Regions from separate parts of the Halomonas sp. HG01 genome, predicted to be linked through region 2. Evidence: predicted binding sites of a transcription regulator. Region 2 holds the regulator's gene; each other region holds the start of a gene.
What was found. The regulator sigma-54, encoded in region 2, starts transcription at its own class of promoters, with help from an activator protein. The targets are predictions, from matches to a motif close to TGGCACNNNNNTTGCTNT.
Positions count from the first base shown of each region.

Region 1 (7,486 bases), 730 kb from region 2:
CTGTTGATCGGCAACTTCCTGCTGCTGGTGCTGAACATTCCGCTGGTGGGCATCTTCGTCCGGCTGCTGTCGGTGCCGCCGAAGTACCTGCTGCCGGTTGTCACCATGGTGGCGTTCGTGGGCATCTACTCGATCAGCAACAGCGCCTTCGACCTCTACTTCATGGTGGCCTTCGGCGTGGCCGGCTATGTCTTCCGCAAGCTGGAGATCCCGCTGGTGCCGATCATCCTCGGCCTGCTGCTGGGGCCGGAGATGGAGAAGAACCTGCGTCACGCCATGGACATCGCCGACGGCGACTGGACCATCCTGTGGGACAGCGGCCTGGCCATCGGCCTGTGGGTGTTCGCCGGCCTCGGCCTGATCCTGCCCTACATCGTCGGCCCGCTGCTGCGCCGTCGCATGAAAGCGGCCACCGGCACCGGAGGCCCGGAGGGCGACTGATGGCGTTAGCCTGAACGCGTCCGCCACCTGACGGGGGCGTCGGCAGCCGGCCGGCGCCCCCGTTGCGTATCGGGCGGGAAGGCACGGCGGTGCGAATGGCCAGGGCCGATGCCGGCTGCGACCCGTGTCCACACCCGTCGCGACACGCCGATCAAGACCGTCGATCCCTTGCCGATAGAAGGGTCACGGGGTCGGACGCGCCATGTCGGCAGCAGGCAGATGCTATATGCTCTGTCGAGCAGGATGCCTTTGCGGCTGACGTGCCCGGAGAGGGCATCGTCAGTCCCGTCGATGTCGACGATGTCCGGCAGGGGCCAGGCGTGATCCTTCTTGCTTACAGTGCCGCCAGGCCGAGCCAGCAACGTACCAGGGACCGTGCCGATGAAACGAGAGCTTCCGTGGCTGGAGGCGCAGCAGGACATCCACGAGCGGATCGCTCGGCAGCAGCCGCTGCACGACACTCTGTCGGCCATCGCCCGTTGGGTGGAGCTGGTGCTGCCCGGCGCCACTGCGGCCTTCATGCGTCACGAGCCGTCGTCGGACACCCTCGGCCTCGAGGTCGGCGAGGGGCTGTCCGACGCGTACGCGCGTCGCTGCTGGTCGGTGCCGTTGAATGCCGAGGCGGCGTCTTTCGCTGCTGCGGCCCGTGAGGGGCGCTTCATCGTCTCGGATGACATCGCCCTCGACCCGCGCTGGGTGCGTCTGCGCGCGGCGGCCCTGGACGAGGGCGTGCGGGCCTGCTGGTCGATGCCGGTGGTCAGCCCCGACGATACGCTGCTGGGGGTGCTCGACGCCTATTTCCCCACGCCCAGGGAGCCCACCCAGGTCGCCGAGCGGCGCCTGCGCCAGGCGGCCGCGCTGATCTCGCTGGCCCTGATACGTGACCGCGATGGTCGGGAACACAAGGCGCTGTCCCGCTGGCATCACGCGCTGTTCGACAACCATCCGCACGGGGCTTACGCCTTCGATCTGGAGGGACGTTTCCAGCGCGTCAATCCCGCCGTCGAGCGCATCACCGGCCACTCGCCGGAGGCGATGCTGGGGATGCATTTCTGTCGTTTCGTCGAGCCTGCCTGGCGGGCCTCGGCCCAGGCCAACTTCGACCGGGCCCGGGCCGGCGAGACGCTGACCTACGAGATTCGCATCGTCCACGCGTCGGGGCGTTCCTGCCGACTGGAGGTAAGCAAGTTCCCGGTGATCATCGATGGCGAGATCGTCAGCGTCTATGGCGTCTGCCGTGACGTCACCCAAGAGCGGCGACAGACCGACGAGCTGCGCCTGCTCAAGCGCGGCATCGATGCCAGCCCGGCCGGTATGCTGATGATCGAGGCACGCTTCGATACGCCCATCGTGTTCAGCAATCCGGCCTTCGAGGCCATGACCGGCTATGCGCAGAATGAGGTGATGGGCCGCAGCTGGGAGCTGCTTCAGGGGCCCGAGACCGAAACGGAGGCCGTCGAGGCCATGCACATGGCGATACGCCAGCGTCGCGGTATCGAGGTCACGCTGCGTCACTACCGCAAGGACGGCTCGACGTTCTGGAACCACCTGATCATCAGCCCGGTCTTCGATGCCGGCGGCGACTGCACGCATTTCATCGGCAGCCTGCGGGATGTCACCCTGGAAAAGGAGCAGGAGGCGCTGATCGCCTATCAGGCCACCCATGACCTGACGACCGGCCTGCCCAACCACGGCGACTTCGTCGATCGCCTGGGTGAGGCCCTGAGTCAACCCGCGTTTCTGGCGGTGATGATCCTCAACATGGACGGCTTCAAGAGCATCAACGAGGGGCTGGGGCGCCCCTTGGGCAACCAGGTGCTGATGCGCGTGGCCCAGCGCCTCAGGCGGCTGGTGGGCGAAGGGCAGGTCGTGGCCCGCCTGATGGGCGACGAGTTCGGGGTGATGTTGACCGGGCTCGACGGTGGAGACTCGGTCGCCGAGCTGGCCGAGCGCACCCTCGAGACGTTGGCGCTGCCCATCGAAGCCGACGGGCAGCGTCTTCATGTCAGTGCCAGCATCGGTATCGCCGACAACGAGGGCGGCGCCTCGCAGCCCCATGAGCTGCTGCAGCACGCGGATTCGGCGCTGGAGCGGGCCAAGCGCCAGGGTCGCAATACCTGGCAGTGGTATCGCGGCCGCGAGGTGGCGGGCTCCCGGGACAGCGTGCTGCTGCGCCATGACCTGCACGCCGCCCTGCAGGACGAGCAGTTCGAACTGCACTATCAGCCGCTGGTAGAGGCCCCCAGCGGGCGCATCTGCGGGGTCGAGGCCCTGGTGCGTTGGCGTCATCCCGAGCGCGGCATGGTCTCGCCAGGCGACTTCATCCCGTTGGCCGAGCAGACCGGCCAGATCATCCCGCTGGGCCGCTGGGTGCTGCGCCGTGCCTGCCGCGAACTGGCGGGGTTCAATGCCGGTCGCGAACGCCCGCTGTCGCTGGCCGTGAACATCTCGTCGCTACAGTTCCACCGCGACGGCTTCTTCGATGAGGTCTGCCGAGTGCTGGACGAGACCGGGTTGCCTCCCGGGCAGCTGGAGCTGGAGGTCACCGAGAGCGTCTTCCTTGACGGTGCCTCTCAGGTGGTCGATGTGATGAATCGTCTCAAGGCCATCGGCGTACGGGTGGCCATCGACGACTTCGGTACCGGTTTCTCCAGCCTCAGCTACCTCTGTGACCTGCCGACGCACAAGGTGAAGCTCGATCGCAGCTTCATCGCCAGGACGCCCACCGAACGCCGCAGTGCGGCCATCGTGCAGGGCGTGATCACCATGGCGCACCACATGGACATGGTGGTGGTCGCCGAGGGCATCGAGACTGCAGTACAGTGGCAGGACATGCTGCGCCGCCGCTGCGATCTGCTCCAGGGCTTTTACTTCGCCCGCCCGATGCCGCTCACCGCGTTAGGAAATCTGCCCGATCATCTGGCCGTCGACTCGCCGATTCCTTTGACATGATGCTACCGACCTCGCTCGGGGCGCGCCTGGTCATCGCCACGGTCGTGCCCCTTCTGCTCGTCACGGCGGCGCTGGCGCCGATCTTCGTCGCCCAGCTCCAGACGCGTCTCGACGGCGCTCGGGATGCCGCGGCCACGCGGCTCGACGCCGAGTACGAGACCCTGCTTCACGACATGAACGAGAGTTTCAACCAGGTGCTGGCCGTAGCCGAGCTGCCGTTGCTGCGACGCCACCTGCGCGATGTCCATGACGGCGTGGCGATCTATCGCCAGATCTCCACCCAGACGAACCTGGCACAGCTGTCGGCGCTGCTCGATACCCTGACGACCCATTTCGGTCGCTACAGTCGCCTCGTCCTGATCGGTGTCGAGGGCGAGGAGCTGATGTCGGCCGGCACTCGCCCGTTGCCCCATCCGACCGGCGTCGACCACGCCCATGCCGACTACTTTCGCGAGGCCATGCGACAGCCGGCGCGGAATCTCTACGTATCGCCACCGCGGGTCGGGCTCAGCCGTGCTGGCGCCGAGGCGGGCACCACGGCGGTGATCGACATCGCCACGCCGGTGTTCGGCGCCGACGGCCACCGTCTCGGCGTGCTGCTGTTCACCCTGGACTGGCACTATCTCACGGCACGGCTGCCTCATGTCGTCGGCGAAGAAGCGGGAGTGCGGGCGGTCATGGCCGATGCCCGCGGCCGCTGGCTGCTGCCCGACGTGGAAGACGGCATCCAGTTCGGAGGACTGCTGGAGGAGCGCTATCCCGCCTTCTGGCAGGACCTCGAGACGCGCAGCCAGGGCGAGATGCCGCTCGACGAGGATCTGCTGCGCTTCCGCACCCATGATATCCGCACCCACCACTATCGCAGCCAGGCGGGCATGATCATGACCTCGCCGGACACCCAGCCCTGGAGACTCGGCATCCTGGTGCCCCGGCCGACGCTTTCGGCGCTGCTGCTGGGCAATCCGTGGCAGCTGCTGGTGATCGTGCTGACCTATCTGCTGGCGGTGGCCGTGGGCGTGCTGTGGGTGCTCAGCCTGCAGCGTCAGCATCAACTGCGTCGCCAGGCCATGGCCTTTTCCCGCGAAGCGCAGCGCCTGGCCGGGGAGGCCCGTCAGTACGCCGACGAGGTGCAGGATCTCTACGAGCACGCGCCCTGCGGCTATCACTCCCTGGACGCCGATGGCCGCATCGTCAGGATCAACCGCACCGAGCTCGGCTGGTTGGGGCTGCGGGCCGACGAGGTCATCGGTCGTCGTCTGTATCGCGATTTCGTCAGCCCGGAGACCCGGAGCGCCTTCCAGGCGGCCTTTCGCCGCGTGCTGGGCGAAGAGGGCGAAGGCAGCGCCGAGTGCGAGCTGTTGCGTGCCGACGGCACGACGCTGCCGGTAGCGATCCAGGCGACTGCCCAGGTCACCGCGGAGGGCTTCCAGTACACCCGGGCCACGGTCTTCGATCTTCGCGAGCGCAAGGACCTGGAGGCTCGCCTGGAGCAGCAGGCCATGACCGATCCCCTGACCGGCCTGGGCAATCGCCGCTATCTGATGGAGCAGGCCGCCCTGGAGATGGCAAGGGCGCGCCGCCGCGGCATGCCGCTGAGCCTGGTGGCCATCGACCTGGATCATTTCAAGCGCATCAACGACGTTCACGGTCACGACGTGGGCGATCGGGTGCTCCAGGCCTTCGCCGAGACAGTGCGCGAGCAGCTGCGAGAGGGCGACGTGCTGTGCCGCATGGGCGGCGAGGAGTTCGTCGCGCTGCTCTGCGATACCGATGCCGATCAGGCCATGGCCGTGGCCGAGCGGCTGAGGCAGGCGGTGGCGGCGACGCCGGTGGGGACCTCGACGAGGATCGACGACGCCTCGTCCGGGGCATCGTGGCTGTCCTATTCTGCCTCGCTGGGCGTGGCGCGGATCGATCCGGCCGAGGACTCGCTGACGCCGGCCATCAAGCGCGCCGACCAGGCGCTCTATGCGGCCAAGCAGGCGGGGCGCGATCGCGTGCATGCCCGGTTCGAGCCGGCCGGGGACTGATGCGGCACCAAAGTGGCGCGTAAGCGGCGCACCCCTTGCACCAGAAGGGCACTTTCGGCGGAGTTGGGCGCTCAAGGGGATTCTTTAAGTTATTGAAAAATAATGTTTATCCCGGTTGATCCAGAATGTGGCGTAGCTCTTGCAGAGTGGGGGTAGGGCATGGTGCACCGTGGTGTGTCAGCGCCCTCCATAACAACGCCAATGCAACGTCTGGATCGACAAGGAGATCACCATGAGTTCCCATTCGCCCACCGTGCCCAAGCGCCTGTTCGTCGCCAGCCTGCTGAGCCTGGCCGTCTCGGCACCGGCCCTGGCGCAGGAAGATCCCATCAAGGTCGGCATCCTGCACTCGCTCTCCGGCACCATGGCCATCAGCGAGTCGACCCTCAAGGACACCATGCTGATGCTAATCGAGCAGCAGAACGAGCAGGGCGGCCTGCTCGGCCGCGAGCTCGAGCCGGTGGTGGTCGACCCGGCCTCCGACTGGCCGCTGTTCGCCGAGAAGGCGCGCCAGCTGCTGGCCCAGGACGAGGTCGACGTGATCTTCGGCAACTGGACATCGGTGTCGCGGAAGTCGGTGCTGCCGGTGGTCGAGGAGCTCGACGGCCTGCTGTTCTACCCGGTCCAGTACGAGGGTGAAGAGTCCTCCGAGAACGTCTTCTACACCGGGGCCGCGCCCAACCAGCAGGCGATCCCGGCGGTCGATTACCTGATGAACGACGTCGGCGTGGAGCGCTGGGTGCTGGCCGGCACCGACTATGTCTATCCGCGCACCACCAACAAGATTCTCGAGGCCTATCTCAAGGATCATGGCGTCGCCGACGACGACATCATGGTCAACTACACCCCCTTCGGGCATTCCGACTGGCAGAACATCGTCTCCGACATCAAGGACTTCGGCAGCCAGGGCAAGAAGACCGCGGTGGTCTCGACCATCAACGGCGACGCCAACGTGCCGTTCTACCGTGAGCTCGGCAACCAGGGCATCGATGCCGCGGACATCCCGGTGGTGGCCTTCTCGGTGGGCGAGCAGGAGCTCTCCGGCATCGACACCGCGCCGCTGGTCGGCCACCTGGCGGCCTGGAACTACTTCATGAGCGTCGATACCGACACCAACTACGACTTCATCGACAGCTGGATCGACTACAACGGCGACGAGATGGCGGTCACCAACGACCCCATGGAGGCCCACTACATCGGCTTCAACATGTGGAGCGAGGCCGTGCGCAAGGCCGGCACCACCGAGGTCGACGCGGTCAAGGACGCCATCATCGGCGTGTCCGTGCCCAACCTGACCGGTGGCTATGCCACCATGATGCCCAATCACCACATCACCAAGCCGGTGCTGATCGGCGAGATCCAGGACAACGGCCAGTTCTCCATCGTCTGGGAGACGCCCTCCACCGTGGCCGGCGATGCCTGGTCCGACTACCTGCCGGGCTCGCGGGACCTGATCAGCGACTGGCGCGCGCCGATGCGCTGCGGCAACTACAACGTCGTCGAGGGACGCTGCGGCGGCGGTGCCGACACCGAGGTGGCTTCGGCCGAATAAGCAGCCGCTCCCCGGGCCGCGTCGCGGCCCGGGCCTTCCTTTCTCCCACTGACAGGACATGGTCATGAGGACGATTCGCTCCCTCGTGCAGGGGCTGCTGTGCCTGATCGTCGTCTCGCTCGCCGCGCCGACCGGCCTGGCCGCGGCCGACGACGGCCGGGCACTGCTCGAGGCCCTCGACACCGATTCCTACGCCGCCAAGGGCGAGGCCGTGACGGCCATCGCCGACAGCGGCCATCCGCAGAGCCGCGCCTGGCTCGAGGCGCTGCTCGACGGCAAGCTGCAGCGCCAGCAAGACGCCGGCCGCTTCGTGGTGGTGCTCGCCAATCGCGGCCGCCACTGGCCGGTGCGCGATGCGATCACCGACGAGGAACTCGGCGAGATGTCGCGTCGCGATCTGGATCGCATCGGCATCAACAATGCGCTGCGCGGCCAGCTGCAGAACACCCTGGCGCTGCTCGACCTGCGGGCTCCGGCGGTCTCGGCGCGCCGCGAGGCGGCCCGGAACCTG
Region 1 is NZ_CP022134.1:1,878,712-1,886,197, reverse strand. Features, by position in the region: gene UN84_RS08890 (tripartite tricarboxylate transporter permease) at 1-441, shown strand, start outside; gene UN84_RS08885 (bifunctional diguanylate cyclase/phosphodiesterase) at 823-3,393, shown strand; gene UN84_RS08880 (sensor domain-containing diguanylate cyclase) at 3,390-5,423, shown strand; gene urtA (urea ABC transporter substrate-binding protein) at 5,656-6,975, shown strand; gene urtB (urea ABC transporter permease subunit UrtB) at 7,040-7,486, shown strand, end outside.
Region 1: a site for sigma-54 is predicted at 5,448-5,465, ahead of urtA (urea ABC transporter substrate-binding protein). Genes of this name have one in related genera too.

Region 2 (7,486 bases):
TGGATCAGGTGATGACGACCCCCGGCAAACGGACCTCGCCCGACACCCTGGCCGCCGAGGCCGTGCGGCTGATGGAGGACAACCGCATCACCGCCCTGGCCGTGGTCGACGATGACGGCCGCCCGGTGGGCGCGCTACACATGCATGACCTGCTGGCCAGCGGCGTCATCTGACCCAAGGAGATTCCATGCCCTTCGACGCCCCCCTGCTGAACCCGGACCTGGTCCAGCGCCTGCGACAGGTGCGCCTGCTGGCCCTGGACGTGGACGGCGTGTTGACCGACGGCCGCCTCTACTTCGATGCCGACGGCGACAGCCTCAAGGCCTTTCATACCCTCGACGGTCACGGCATCAAGCTGGTGCAGCGCGCCGGCATCCAGGTGGCGCTGATCACCGGCCGCGACTCGCCGATGGTCACTCGCCGCGCCAGCGCGCTCGGCATCCGGCATCTGCATCAGGGCATCGAGAAGAAGCTGCCGACGCTGCGCCAGCTGTGCCAAGACCTCGAACTCGACCTCTCCCAGGTCGCCTACTGCGGTGACGACCTGCCCGACCTGGCCCCGATCCATCGGGCCGGCGTCGGCATCAGCGTCCCCGGCGCGCCGAGCTACATCCGTCGGCACGCCGACTGGGTCACCGAACGCGAGGGCGGTCATGGCGCGGTTCGCGAGATCTGCGACACCCTGCTCCAGGCCCAGGACAGCCTGGACGCCGTGCTCGACACCTATCTGAACGGCCAGGACTGACGCCATGCGCCTCCCTCGTCCCGGCTTTCGCACCTGGCTGTTCCTGCTGCTGCTCGCCCTGGGCGGCGGCCTGGCGCTGCTCGACCAGCGCCCCGAGGCACCGCCGGGCCCCGCGCCCCAGGGCGAGACGGGAGAGCCCGACTACTACCTGGAGAACGCGCACCTGACGCGATTCGACGCCCAGGGCGCGCCTCACCAGCGCCTCACCACGCCGCGCCTGGAGCACACGCCCATCGACGACGTCACCCGGCTGACCACGCCCCACGCCCAGCTTCGCGACAGCGAAGGCCGGCAATGGCTGGCCGACGCCGAGCGCGGACGCCTGGAAGACGGCCAGCGCCTGCTCACCCTCGAGGGGCAGGCGGTGCTGACCGCCCCCGAGGAACGCTGGCGGCTCGAGACCGAACGCCTGTACTACGACAGCATCGCCGGTCACGCCTGGAGCGACACGCCGGCACGACTGAGCCAGCCGCCGCAGTGGATGCGCGGCGAGCGCTTCGACGCCTGGCTCGATGACAACCGCGCCCGACTGACCGACAATGTGCGCGGCCACCACCCGCCGGACCCCCAGGAGGACCCCGAGTCATGACGCGATCCCTCGCTTCACTGCTCAGCGCAGCGCTGCTCGCCACCGCGCTGGCCGCCCCCGCCGCCCTGGCGCTGGAAGGCGACGCCAGCGCGCCCATCCAGGTCGAGGCCGACCGCCTGGACCTCGACGACCGCGCCGGCACCGCCGTCTATCAGGGCGACGTGCAGATCCAGCAGGGCAGCATGCAGCTGACCGGCGACCGCGTGGAGATCCAGCGCAACGAGGCCGGCCAGCTGACCACCGCCACCGCCACCGGCCAGCGCGCCTACCTGGAGCAGAAGCCCGCCCCCGATCAACCCCTGGTCCGCGCCTGGGGCCGCACCGTGGTCTACCACGTGGCCGAGCGGCGCATCGAGCTCGTCGACCAGGCCGAGCTGCACCAGGGCGGCGACACCTTCGACGGCGGCTACCTCGAATACTTCCTCGACCGCCGGGTGGTGCAGGCCCGCTCCGACGCCGAGGGCATCGGCGAGCGCCAGCGCGTGCGCATGACCCTGGAGCCGGAACAGCAGGACGGCCCATGAAGACCCTGAGTGCCCAGAACCTCGCCAAGAGCTACAAGCGCCGTCGCGTCGTTCACGACATCAGCCTGGAGATCCAGCAGGGCCGCATCGTCGGCCTGCTGGGCCCCAACGGCGCCGGCAAGACCACCTCCTTCTACATGATCGTCGGCCTGGTCCGGGCCGACGCCGGCCGCGTCGTCATCGACGACCGCGACCTCTCCGGCGCCGCCATGCACCAACGCGCCCAGGCCGGCATCGGCTACCTGCCCCAGGAAGCCTCGATCTTCCGCAAGCTGTCGGTGGCCGACAACATCATGGCCATTCTCGAGACCCGCCGTGACCTCGACCGTGCCGGCCGCAAGGCGCGCCTGGAGGCACTGCTGGAGGAGTTCCACATCACCCACATCCGCGACAACCTGGGCATGAGCCTGTCCGGCGGCGAGCGCCGGCGGGTCGAGATCGCCCGGGCGCTGGCCACCGAACCCGATTTCATCCTGCTCGACGAGCCCTTCGCCGGCGTCGACCCGATCTCGGTAGGCGACATCAAGGGCATCATCCGCCAGCTCAAGGCCCGCGAGATCGGCGTGCTGATCACCGACCACAACGTGCGCGAGACGCTGGACATCTGCGACGGCGCCTACATCGTCGGCGACGGCCAGATCATCGCCGAAGGCGACGCCGAGGCCATCCTCGCCAACCAGCGGGTACGCGACGTCTACCTGGGCCAGGACTTCCGACTCTGAGCCTATTGGCTTCGCAAGTCACTGATATATTGTCGCCATGCACAGACAGGCATGGCAATTGCCATTGGCATGCTAATTGCTGAGCAAAGGCTTGCACGGCGGGCACACCCACACTAGGGTGGAAGGCCTCTTTGCCGCAGGACCGGAACGCTTGCCATGGCCATGAAGGCATCCCTCCAACTGCGTGTCGGCACCCAGCTGACCATGACGCCCCAGCTGCAGCAGGCCATCGGCCTGCTGCAGCTCTCGACCCTTGATCTGCGCCAGGAGATCCAACAGGCCCTGGAAGCCAATCCCATGCTGGAGCTGGAGGACGACTTCGGCGAGCAGGCCGCCGGGGAGACGCCGGACGACGACTGGTCCGACGAGATTCCGGAAGAACTCAGCGTCGACAGCGACTGGTCGGACACCTTCCAGGACGCCGGCGGCAGCGGCGAGGCTCCCGACTTCGAGCGCCAGGCCGCCGGCCAGAGCCTGCAGAGCCACCTCGTCTGGCAGCTGGCCATGAGCGAGCTCGACGAACGCGAGACCCGCATCGCCGAGAGCCTGATCGATGCCGTGACGCCGGACGGCTATCTGGATCAACCGCTCGACGAGCTGCGCGACGGCCTGCGCGCCCAGGGCCTCGACGGGCTCGCTACCCGCGAGGTCGAAGCGGTGCTGCTGCGCCTGCAGCAGTTCGAGCCCACCGGCGTGTTCGCCCGCGATCTGCGCGAGTGCCTGCTGCTGCAGCTGGCCACCCTGACCGACGACACCCCGCTGCTGCCCCAGGCGCGCCGCCTGGTACGCCAGTTCCTCGAGGCCCTGGCCGGCAACGACCGGCGGCTGCTCAAGCGGCGTCTGGGGCTCGACGACGAGACCCTCGACGAGGTCATCGGCCTGATCCGCGGCCTCGACCCGCGCCCGGGCAGCGAATTCGCCAGCGGCGACAGCGACTACGTGATTCCCGACCTGATCGCCCGCTACACGCCCCAGGGCTGGCGCGTCGAGCTCAACCCCGAGGCGATGCCGCGGCTGCGCATCCAGCCCGACTACGCGGCGCTGATCAAGCGCGCCGACAAGAGCGACGACAACCAGTTCCTCAAGGACCACCTGCAGGAGGCGCGCTGGCTGATCAAGAGCCTGGCCAGCCGCAACGACACCCTGCTGCGCGTCGGCCACGAGGTGATGACCCGCCAGATCGAGTTCCTCGAGCACGGCGAAGAGGCCATGAAGCCGCTGATCCTGGCCGACATCGCCCAGACGGTGGAGATGCACGAGTCGACCATCTCTCGGGTCACGACCCAGAAGTTCATCCACACCCCCCGCGGCGTCTTCGAGCTCAAGTACTTCTTCTCGAGCCAGGTCGGCGACGGCGAGGATGCCCACTCCAGCACCGCGATCCGCGCCCGCATCCGCAAGCTGATCGAGGGCGAACCGCCGCGCAAGCCGCTGTCCGACAGCAAGCTGGTCACCCTACTCGCCGAGGAGGGCATCGAGGTGGCCCGACGCACCGTCGCCAAGTATCGCGAAGCGATGCACATCCCCTCCTCCAGCCAGCGCAAGCGCCTCGGCTGAGGCCCTCCCGACGGGGGGGTTCCAGAGTATGAAAACGCGTCTGGCACGGGGGGTTTGCAAGGCACCAAAAAGGGTTACAATCGAGTCACCACCCAAGGAGCAAGGAGCGTGTCATGCAAGTCAACCTCACCGGCCATCACGTGGAATTGACCGAGCCCCTGCGTGACTACGTGCAGGAGAAACTCTCCCGCCTGGAACGCCATTACGACAACATCACCACCGTTCAGGTGACGCTCTCCGTCGAGAAGGAACGCCAACAGGCCGCCTGCACGCTGCACGCCGCCGGTGCCGATCTGCACGCCGAAGCGATGGACGCCGACATGTACGCCGCCATCGACGCCCTTGCCGACAAGCTGGACCGCCAGCTCGTCAAGCACAAGGAAAAGACTCAGGCCCGCGCCCAGGGCGCCGCAAGCGTCCGCTGAGTCATGTCACTCGAAGCCATCCTGCCCCCCGAGCGCACCCTCTTCGGTGTGCCCGGGGGGAGCAAGAAACGGGTGCTGGAGTTCTTCAGCACCTTCATCGCCCAGAACATTCCCAGCCTCGACAGCCAGGAGGTCTTCAGCCGGCTGATCGGGCGGGAGCGCCTGGGCAGCACCGGCATCGGGCACGGGGTCGCCATCCCCCATTCCCGCAACCCTCACTGCAAGGCCCCTATCGCCGGCTTTCTCAAGCTCGACGAACCGGTCGACTTCGACGCCATCGACGGTGAACCCGTCGACCTGGTGTTCGTGCCGCTGGTCCCCGAGGAAGCCGACGACGCGCATCTCGCCCTGCTCGGCCAGGTCGCCGGCGTGATGAACGACGCCGCGACCCGCAGCGCCCTGCGTCGGGCCGGCAGCCAGCGCGAGCTGCACGACAGCCTCCTCGACGCCATCCGACGACAGGCACCGGCCGCCAGCGGACGCAGCTGAGGGCCGCCCCCGACCAGGAGACCCGATCCGTCATGCAGCTCGTCATCATCAGCGGACGCTCCGGCTCCGGCAAGTCGATCGCCCTGCAGGCCCTCGAGGACCTCGGCTACTACGCCATCGACAACCTCCCGGCGATGCTCCTCGGACCGCTGGTCGACGAGCTGCGCAGCGGCCAGTCCCTGCGCAGCGCCGTCGCGGTCAGCATCGACGCCCGCAACCTGCCCCATGCCCTGGAACGCTTCCCGACGCTGCTCGAGGACGTGCGTGCCCGCGACATCCAGTGCCAGGTGATCTACCTGACCACCGATGCACGCATCCTGCTGGAGCGCTACTCCGCGACCCGGCGCCGACACCCCCTGACCCGCGATACCGAAATGACCCTGGCCGAGGCGATCGATCGCGAGGAAGACGCCCTGTCGGAGATCCGCGACCTCGCCGATCTGCTGATCGATACCTCGCGGCTCTCGGTGCATGACCTGCGTGGCCGCATCACCGACCAGGTCGCCGGGCATCGCCGCGAAGGGCTGACGCTGACCCTCGAGTCGTTCGGCTTCAAGCGCGGCGTGCCCCTGGACGCCGATATCGTGTTCGACGCCCGCTGCCTGCCCAACCCCTACTGGGACCCGCGGCTGCGTGATGCCACCGGCCGCGACGACAGCGTGATCGCCTTCCTCGAGGGCTACCCGGTGGTCGACGAGATGGCCGACGACATCCTGGCCTGGATCGAACGCTGGCTGCCCCGCTACCGCGCCAGCCAGCGCAGCTACCTGACCGTGGCGATCGGCTGCACCGGCGGCCAGCACCGCTCCACCTACCTGGCCGAGCGACTGTCCCGGCGTCTTGCCGAGACCCACGCCGGCGTGCGCCTGCGCCATCGCGAGCTCGGCCTGCAACTCACGCTTCCCGACCCGAACGACGCCAAGGACCGCTAGTCACGTGCCCAGCCGCAAGCTCACCCTGACCAACAAGCGCGGCCTGCACGCCCGGGCCGCCACCCGCCTGGTGCAGTGCTGCCAACCCTACGCCTCCCGCGTCACCGTCTGCCATGGCGACCAGCAGGCCGATGCCACCAACATCATGGCGCTGCTGATGCTGGCCGCGCCCTGCGGCACCGAACTGACCCTCGAGGCCGACGGCGACGACGGCGAGGCGGTGCTGGATGCGCTGGAAGCCCTCTTCGCGGCCCGCTTCGACGAAGAAGCCTGACCAGAGGCCGTCTCGACGGCGCCATCACTCCCCCTCTACCGAGCAGGACCATGCAGCTGATCCAGACCGGCAAGTACTCCAGAGTCCACTTCGATCCCGAGCGCGACCACTTCATCAAGACCTTCCAGCCAAAGACCGTCGACCGGCTGCGCTACCTGGCGCGCATCCGGCCCTACCCCGGGCGCAACTTCGCCCTCATTGCTTCGCGGCTCGAAACCCTCGGCATCGCCACGCCGACCATCGTCGAGGCGCGCCCCTATCGGCTGGTCACGGAGAACATCCATGGCGTACCGCTCAAGCAGCTGATCCTCGACTCCCCCGACCTGCAGGAACAGTATCTGGACGCGCTGGTCGCCTTCGACCGCGACGGCATTCACTGCCGCGGCCTGCACACCGACAACTTCCTGGTTCGCGACGGTCGCCTGTTCGCCATCGACCTCGATGCCTACAAGGCACCGCGCTGGCGGCGCTATCCGCGCCGCGAGTACCTGGACTGCCTGAGCCGCTCGCTCAAGGGCAACGAGGCCTTCCTGTTCACTCGCCTGCTCGAACGGCTGGGCGTGGACGAACACTACCGCCCGAAACGCTGAGCACCGGCACCCGGACCACGACAACATCGTACAAAAAAGCCCGCGAGCGTCTCGCGGGCTTTTTGTCGTTACCGTGTCCGGCTCAGCTGCCGGCCACGGTCATCTCGTCGATCAGCCAGCTGCCGGTATGGATGCTTCCGCGGGTGTCGATGTCGTCGCCGACGCCGACCAGTCCCCGGAACATCGTCGCCAGGTTGCCGGCGATGGTGAATTCCTCCACCGGGTGCTGGATGCGGCCGTTCTCGACCCAGAAGCCCGCGGCGCCGCGGGAGTAGTCGCCGGTAACGCCGTTGACGCCCTGACCCATCAGCTCGGTGACCAGCACCCCGCGATCCATGCGCGCGAGCAGCGCCTCCTGGGACTCGAGCGGCGCGCTGAGGCGCAGGTTGCGGGCGCCGCCGGCGTTGCCGGTGGTCTCCATCCCCAGTCGCCGCGCGCTGTAGGCGGACAGCATGTAGCTGGCCAGCCGTCCCTGATCGATGAAGACGTTGTCGCGGGTCGCCACGCCGTCACCGTCGAAGGCGCTGCTGGCCATGCCGCGCACCAGGCGCGGCTTCTCCTGCAGCGAGAACCATTCGGGGAAGAGCGCATCGCCGAGGCGGTCGCACAGGAAGGAGGATTGGCGATAGAGGGCGCCGC
Region 2 is NZ_CP022134.1:1,151,543-1,159,028, reverse strand. Features, by position in the region: gene UN84_RS05390 (KpsF/GutQ family sugar-phosphate isomerase) at 1-173, shown strand, start outside; gene UN84_RS05385 (KdsC family phosphatase) at 188-745, shown strand; gene lptC (LPS export ABC transporter periplasmic protein LptC) at 750-1,334, shown strand; gene lptA (lipopolysaccharide transport periplasmic protein LptA) at 1,331-1,858, shown strand; gene lptB (LPS export ABC transporter ATP-binding protein) at 1,855-2,580, shown strand; gene UN84_RS05365 (RNA polymerase factor sigma-54) at 2,737-4,137, shown strand; gene hpf (ribosome hibernation-promoting factor, HPF/YfiA family) at 4,251-4,562, shown strand; gene UN84_RS05355 (PTS sugar transporter subunit IIA) at 4,566-5,051, shown strand; gene rapZ (RNase adapter RapZ) at 5,084-5,983, shown strand; gene UN84_RS05345 (HPr family phosphocarrier protein) at 5,988-6,257, shown strand; gene UN84_RS05340 (hypothetical protein) at 6,308-6,847, shown strand; gene pmbA (metalloprotease PmbA) at 6,930-7,486, opposite strand, start outside.

Region 3 (7,486 bases), 720 kb from region 2:
AGCGGCCCATCGAGGCCGACTGACGCACGCTGAACAGGCCGACGGCCAGCATCGCCAGCAGGTGATCGAGGCCAAACAGCGGGTGGCTCAGGCCCGCCGCGAAGCCGCCGCCGGCGACCTCGTGACCGGGATGGGCCCAGGCGCTGCCGGCCACCAGCATCAGGGAAGCGGCGCCCAGGGCGCGCGAGCGAACGAGGGATGAGAGGTTCATGGCGATCTCCTTGCCGTGATAATCAGAGTGGCTTGCAGAAATGACGCTCGTCCGGCGCCAAGACCAGCGAGGGCGCTGTAAACCCTTCCCTGGGTAGCTACCGACGCCCTGCGGCGCTTTCGCATCCTGCGCCGCTTGCAGGGCCTGTGCCGGCCATCCATGGCCGGCCCGTTCGGAGCTATGCTCCTCACTCTTGGCGTAGGACCCTCGCTTTGTCTTGTCCCCGACGAACATGGCATTGGTGACGATCAGTCTGCGTCGGCGTGCTGGGGCCGGCGCTCCGGCAGCATGCCGCGGTCGAGGATGAAGGCGATGATCTCCTCGAGCCCCACCCCGTCGTGCAGGTTGGTGAACACGAAGGGCCGCTCGCCGCGCATCATCTTCGCGTCGCGCTCCATCACCGCGAGCGAGGCGTGGACCTGCTCGGCGATGTCGATCTTGTTGATGATCAAGAGATCCGACTTGGTGATGCCCGGACCACCCTTGCGCGGGATCTTGTCGCCGGCGGAGACGTCGATCACGTAGAGCGTCAGATCCGAGAGCTCGGGGCTGAAGGTCGCCGACAGGTTGTCGCCGCCAGATTCGACCAGCACCAGCTCGAGCTCAGGGTGGCGTGCCTGGAGGTCGTCGATGGCGGCGAGGTTCATCGAGGCGTCCTCGCGGATGGCGGTGTGCGGGCAGCCGCCGGTCTCGACGCCGAGGATACGATCCGCCGGCAGCGCCTCGTGACGGGTCAGGAAGTCGGCGTCCTCGCGGGTGTAGATATCGTTGGTGACCACGGCGATATCGTAGTGATCACGCAGGGCCCGGCACAGCTGCTTGAGCAACGCCGTCTTGCCGGAGCCCACCGGGCCGCCGACGCCGATACGCAGGCAATGGGTCATATTGTCTCTCCTTTTTACTTTCCTGAATCTTCTGTGTTCCTGAAGCGGTCCCGGTGCTGGCGACGCACTGGCCTCACCACACCAGCGGTCGCCTTCTAGCTTCGAAACAGCCGCGAGTACTGGGTCTCGTGCTGGGCGCTGGCCAGCGCCAGGCCGGGCAGCATCGGCCCGAGTGCGTCGTCGTCGCATTCGAGGGCCGCGTCCGTCGCCGCCACCAGCGACGGGCGCAGGCGCTCGATCAGCCGCTGGGCGGCGGTGTGGCCGAGCGGCAGCGCCTTGCAGGCCACGGCGAGCTGGTTCTCGAGCCAGGCCCAGGCGAAGCCGAGCAGCGCCTGGCGCGGCGTCACGCCCCGGGCCAGCGCCAGCCAGGCGAAGACGCCGACATAGCCCATGCCCTCTAGCCGGTAGGGCTCGTCCGGCGTCAGCCCGAGGCTCGTCACCAGCCGCGTCAAGGCGCTGCCGAGACGTGCCTCCTCGGCGGCGAGCTCGGCGGTCTCGCGGGTGGCGGCGAGCCAGCCGTTCCAGTGCTCGAGCGCCTCGACGTCGTCCTCGGCCCAGGCCGCCATGAAACGCGCCAGGGCCGGCAGCTCGCAGCGTGCCAAGCCGTCGTCGAGCACGCCTTCCAGCCACTCGCCGAGATCGTCCTCGCCGCACACCCAGTCGAGCTCGAAGGCGCTTTCCAGGCCCTGGGACCAGGCGAAGGCGCCGATCGGCAACGCCGGGCTGACCAGCTGCATCAGCCCCAGCAGCGCCAGGTCGTCGCTCGACTCAGTGGGCATGGTCATGACCGTGATGGTGGCCGTGGTGATGGTGATGCCCCCCCTCCCCGGCGCGTGCATAGGCGCCTGGCTCGGGATCGAAGGGCGCTTCGTGGTGCTCGAGCCGCGCGCCCAGGCGCTCGGCCAGCTCCTCCAGCACGTGATCCGGCGGGAAGCGGACCCAGCCCAGACCGGTAGACCCCGCATCGACATCGGCGCCGATGGCGAGCTGCACGTGGCGGTTACCCAGGTGATAGCTCAGCCGCGCCAGCGGCAGGCCCGACTCGAGGCGCGCGGTGACCACCGGTTCCACGGCGGCCTGGACGCGGATCGTCTGGCCGTCTTCGCCGGTCAGCCCGTCGCCGTGGCGCAGCACCGGCCCGCGGTCGAGGAAGATCCCGACCTCGCGTCCGCCGTCGGAGCTGGCCTTGAAGCGCCCGCGGGTGCGGGTCGCGTAGTCGAGGGTCAGGGTATCGACGGCGTCGCTCGCCTCGATCGGCCCCAGGCGTTCGGTCAATGTCAGCATCGTCACTTCCTTAGAACAGGTGATAGCGCTGGGCGAGGGGCAGCTCGGCCAGCGGCTCGCAGGTCAGGAGTTCACCGTCGCAGCGCACCTCGTAGGTCTGCGGGTCGACGCTGAGCTCCGGGCAGGCATCGTTGAGCTTCATGTCGCCCTTGCGCACCTCGCGCACGTTACGGCAGGCCACCAGCTCGCTGTCGAGCCCCAGCCGCTCCTTGATCCCCGCCTCCAGCGCCGCCTGGCTGACGAAGGTCACCCGGGTGGCGCTGGCGGCGCGGCCGAAGGCGCCGAACATCGGCCGGTAATGCACCGGCTGCGGCGTCGGAATCGAAGCGTTGGGATCGCCCATCGGCGCGGCGGCGATCATGCCGCCCTTGAGGATCAGCGCCGGCTTGACGCCGAAGAAGGCCGGGTCCCACAGCACCAGGTCGGCCAGCTTGCCGACCTCCACCGAGCCCACCTCGTGGCCGATGCCGTGGGTGATGGCCGGGTTGATGGTGGTCTTGGCGATATAGCGCTTGGCGCGGAAGTTGTCGGCGCCGAGCGCCTCGTCCTCGGGCAGCAGGCCGCGCTGGATCTTCATCTTGTGGGCGGTCTGCCAGGTGCGGCAGATCACCTCGCCGACCCGCCCCATGGCCTGGGAGTCCGAAGCGATCATCGAGATCACCCCCAGGTCGTGGAGGATGTCCTCGGCGGCGATGGTCTCGCGGCGAATGCGCGAGTCGGCGAAGGCCACGTCCTCGGGGATGTTCGGGTCGAGGTGGTGGCACACCATCAGCATGTCGAGATGCTCGTCGATGGTGTTAACGGTATAAGGCCGGGTCGGGTTGGTCGACGACGGCAGCACGTAGGGCTTGGCGCAGGCGGTCAGGATGTCCGGCGCGTGGCCGCCGCCGGCGCCCTCGGTGTGATAGGTGTGGATGGCGCGTTCCTTGAACGCCCCCAGAGTGTCCTCGACGAAGCCCGACTCGTTGAGGGTGTCGGTATGGATGGCGATCTGCACGTCGTAGCGCTCGGCCACCGACAGGCAGGTGTCGATGGAGGCCGGCGTGGTGCCCCAGTCCTCGTGCAGCTTGAGGCCCATGGCACCGGCCTCGAGCTGGGCCTCCAACGCCTCGGGCAGGCTGACGTTGCCCTTGCCGAGCAGGCCGATGTTCATCGGCAGGGTGTCGATCGCCTGCAGCATCTTGCCCAGGTGCCAGGCGCCGGGGGTGCAGGTGGTGGCGTTCGAGCCGGTGGCGGGGCCGGTGCCGCCGCCGAGCATGGTGGTCACGCCGCTGGCCAGCGCCTCCTCCACCTGCTGCGGGCAGATGAAGTGGATGTGGGCGTCGATGCTGCCGGCGGTGAGGATCTTGCCCTCGCCCGCGATCACCTCGGTGCCGGGGCCGACGACGATCTCCACGTCGGGCTGGGTGTCCGGGTTGCCGGCCTTGCCGATGGCCGCGATGCGCCCGCCCTGGAGGCCCACGTCGGCCTTGACGATGCCCCACCAGTCGAGGATCAGGGCGTTGGTGATCACGGTATCCATGACCGCGTCGTCGACGCGCTGGCTCTGGCCCATGCCGTCGCGGATGACCTTGCCGCCGCCGAACTTCACCTCGTCGCCGTAATGGGTCGCGTCGCGCTCGACCTCGATCCACAGCTCGGTGTCGCCCAGGCGCACTCGGTCGCCCACCGTGGGGCCGTACATGTCCGCATAGGCCTGGCGACTGATCTTGCTGGGGGTGGTGTTGGGCGCGTCCTTGGATGCACTCATGAAGTTTCTCCCTGATCGAGGCTGCCCATGACGTCGCCACGGAAGCCGTAGATGCGCCGATGGCCGACGAACGGAATCAGCGTCACCTCGCGGGACTGGCCGGGCTCGAAGCGGATCGCCGTGCCCGCGGCCACGTCGAGGCGCCGGCCGCGCGCCAGGTCCCGATCGAAGACCAGCGCCGGGTTGGCCTCGGCGAAGTGATAGTGGGAACCGATCTGCACCGGGCGGTCGCCGGTATTGGCCACCTCGAGGGTGATCCGTTCACGCCCCTCACAGAGTGCGATCTCGCCGTCCTGAAGCCGATATTCACCGGGAATCATCGATGCTCCCTCTTCGTTATTGGCGGTTATCCCATTGACGAAAAACTGATCGAGTACAGCCAGTTTTAGACGATGGGGTGATGGATGGTGACCAGCTTGGTCCCGTCGGGGAACGTGGCCTCCACCTGCACCTCGTCGACCATCTCGGCCACGCCCTCCATGACGTCGTCGCGTCCGAGGATCTCGCGGCCCGCGCCCATCAGCTCGGCGACGCTCTTGCCATCGCGGGCGCCTTCCATGATCTCGCAGCTGATCAGCGCCACGGCCTCTGGATAGTTCAGCTTCAGGCCACGGTCACGGCGCCGCTCGGCCAGCAGGCCGGCGGTGAACAGCAGCAGCTTGTCCTTGTCTCTCGGGGTCAGTTCCATCGAGATAGCTCCCAAAGCATGTCGTTTACCTTCAGTGTTCGGACTCTCGCCTGCCAGCTGGAAGAGCGGCGCTCCGCGCCTGGAAGCGTGAAGCCGGAAGAACCCCGATATCTGAAGGCCGGAGACTTCAAGCTTCCCGCTTCGAGCTTCCCGCTCCTCGTCAGGTCAGCCAGATGCGCGGCACGCTGGCCGGCCGCCCCGCCAGCCGCGGGCGCAGCACTTCCCAGGCCCGCTGGCAAAGCGCCCAGGCGACGTTGCGTTCATTGCCCAGGTAGCGCAGCAGCAGCACGCCCTGGCGCACCGTCACCGCCCATTCCCGACTCGCCGGCAGCGCCTCGCGCAGCTCGGCGATCACGTCCGCCTCGTCATCGAGCCCCACCGCCCACAGCGTCGCCTGTACCCTGGCGCCCCCCTGCCCCCAGGCGCCGCGGAAGCGACGATGGGTCGGATCCAGCACCTGGCGTTCGCACCATAGCGGGCGCCCCTCGCGGGTCAGGCGAAAACGCTGCTCGATGGCGCCGGAGACATAGGGCAGCCGGCTTGCCGGCCGGCCCAGGGCCAGCACCTCCCAGCCCAGGCAGCGCGCCCCGCCGGCCAGCTCGATGTCGGTGACCTGGCTGCCCTTCGAGCCGTCGAAGGCAATGGTCTCCTGGGGCAGCCACTCCAGCAGCGCGTCCTCGGCCACGGCGAGCCGGGTGTGCTGATGCCAGCGCACGCCCTGGCTGTCGGCACGGTAGAGCTTGTTGGCCGCCGGCGTGGTGAGCAGCGCCTGGGCCCCGAGCGCGAGCCGGGCCTCGATGGCGAGCTCGTCGCCGCTGACCAGTCCGCCGGGCGGATGCAGCAGATAGACGTGGCAGGCGCCTGGCCGACCCGCTTCGTCGGGGGCCTCCGGATAGAAGGGGCGCTGCACGCGCAACGGGCCCTGATGGCGGGCCTTGAGCATGCGGGTATGGCCATCGTCGCGGGCATCGAAGGCCAGCGACAGCGACGCCGCCCAGCGTCGCTCGCCGTCGAAGCGGTGGCCCGACTCGGCGGGCGACGGTAGGGCACGCGGAATGGCGGTCATCGACGGGTCCTGTCGGTCAGGTGGCTGATGGCAGACCTGCAGCAAGTGACGTACCAAACTGGTGAATTCACCAATAAATCATTTATAATCAATGCCTTATTTTGGATACAAAACGGCATACAGCCACTCTATGCACCATGGCGAGTCGTTTCAGGCCCTGATCGCGCACCGCTATCGAGCAAGAGAGTTTCGCTTGCACTGATATAAAGCAAGACGCCCGCCTCGGCCGGGCCGGGCGGGCGCAAGTCATCGGACGACAGGCGTCAGACCGTCAGGTGGGTCCTGATCAGTTCGTCGTCGAGCTCATCGATCGCCCCCTCGGCCACCGGCCGCCCGCGATCCATGATCGCGAAGCGGTCGGCATACCTGCGGGCGAAGGGCAGCTTCTGCTCGACCAGCAGCACGGTCAGGCCGTCCTCGCGGATCAGCCGGCGGATCACCTCGCCGATCTGGGCAACGATATTGGGCTGGATGCCCTCCCCCGGCTCGTCGAGGATCAGCAGCCTCGGCTCCAGCACCAGGGCACGGCCGATGGCCAGCTGCTGCTGCTGGCCGCCGGAGAGATCGCCGCCGCGCCGGTGGCGCATCTCGGCGAGCACGGGGAACAGCTCGTAGATGCGCTCGGGAATGCGCCTGGTGCCGTCGCCGCGGGCCGCCAGGCCGGTGCGCAGGTTCTCCTCCACGGTCAGCAGCGGGAAGATCTGGCGCCCCTGGGGCACGTAGCCGATGCCGAGCCGCGGGCGATCCTCCACGCGTTTCTTGGTCAACTCCACGTCGTCGGCGTAGCGCAGGCTGCCCGAGGCCACCGCGACCTCGCCCATCACCGCCTTCATCAGGGTGGTCTTGCCCACCCCGTTGCGGCCCATCACGCAGGTGCACTGCCCGGCCGGAATCTCGAGGTCGACGCCCCACAGGGTATGGCTCTCGCCGTAGTACTGATCGAGTGCGCGAATGCTCAGCATCGGGCATCCTCCGTGTTGTCCGACTCGGTGCCGAGATAGACCTCGACCACCTTGGGATCGCTCGACACCTGGTCCATGCTGCCCTCGGCCAGCACGCTGCCCTGATGCAGCACCGTCACGGTGCGTGCGATCGAGCGCACGAAGCCCATGTCGTGCTCGACCACCACCACCGACTGCTTGCCGGCCAGGCCGGTGAGCAGCTCGGCGGTGCGCTCCATTTCCTGTTCGGTCATCCCCGCCACCGGCTCGTCGACCAGCAGCAGCCGCGGCCGCTGCATCAGCAGCATGCCGATCTCCAGCCACTGCTTCTGACCATGGGAGAGGATCCCGGCCGGCCGGTCGCGGTGCGCGCTCAGGCCGATGGTGACCAGCACCTCGTCGATGCGGTCCCGCGCCTCGCCGGAAAGCCGGGCGGTCAGGGTGGGCCAGATGCGCTTGTCGGCGGCCATGGCGAGCTCGAGATTCTCGAACACCGTCAGGGCCTCGAAGACGGTCGGCTTCTGGAACTTGCGGCCGATGCCGAGGCTCGCGATCTGCGGCTCGTTCATGGTCAGCAGATCGTGGCGGCTGCCGAACCACACCGAGCCGTGATCGGGCCGGGTCTTGCCGGTGATGATGTCCATCATGGTGGTCTTGCCGGC
Region 3 is NZ_CP022134.1:1,868,728-1,876,213, forward strand. Features, by position in the region: gene UN84_RS08815 (HupE/UreJ family protein) at 1-211, opposite strand, end outside; gene ureG (urease accessory protein UreG) at 460-1,095, opposite strand; gene UN84_RS08825 (urease accessory protein UreF) at 1,191-1,874, opposite strand; gene ureE (urease accessory protein UreE) at 1,864-2,379, opposite strand; gene ureC (urease subunit alpha) at 2,390-4,129, opposite strand; gene UN84_RS08840 (urease subunit beta) at 4,126-4,449, opposite strand; gene ureA (urease subunit gamma) at 4,515-4,817, opposite strand; gene UN84_RS08850 (urease accessory protein UreD) at 4,978-5,883, opposite strand; gene urtE (urea ABC transporter ATP-binding subunit UrtE) at 6,147-6,845, opposite strand; gene urtD (urea ABC transporter ATP-binding protein UrtD) at 6,839-7,486, opposite strand, start outside.
Region 3: a site for sigma-54 is predicted at 5,922-5,939, ahead of UN84_RS08850 (urease accessory protein UreD). Genes of this name have one in related genera too.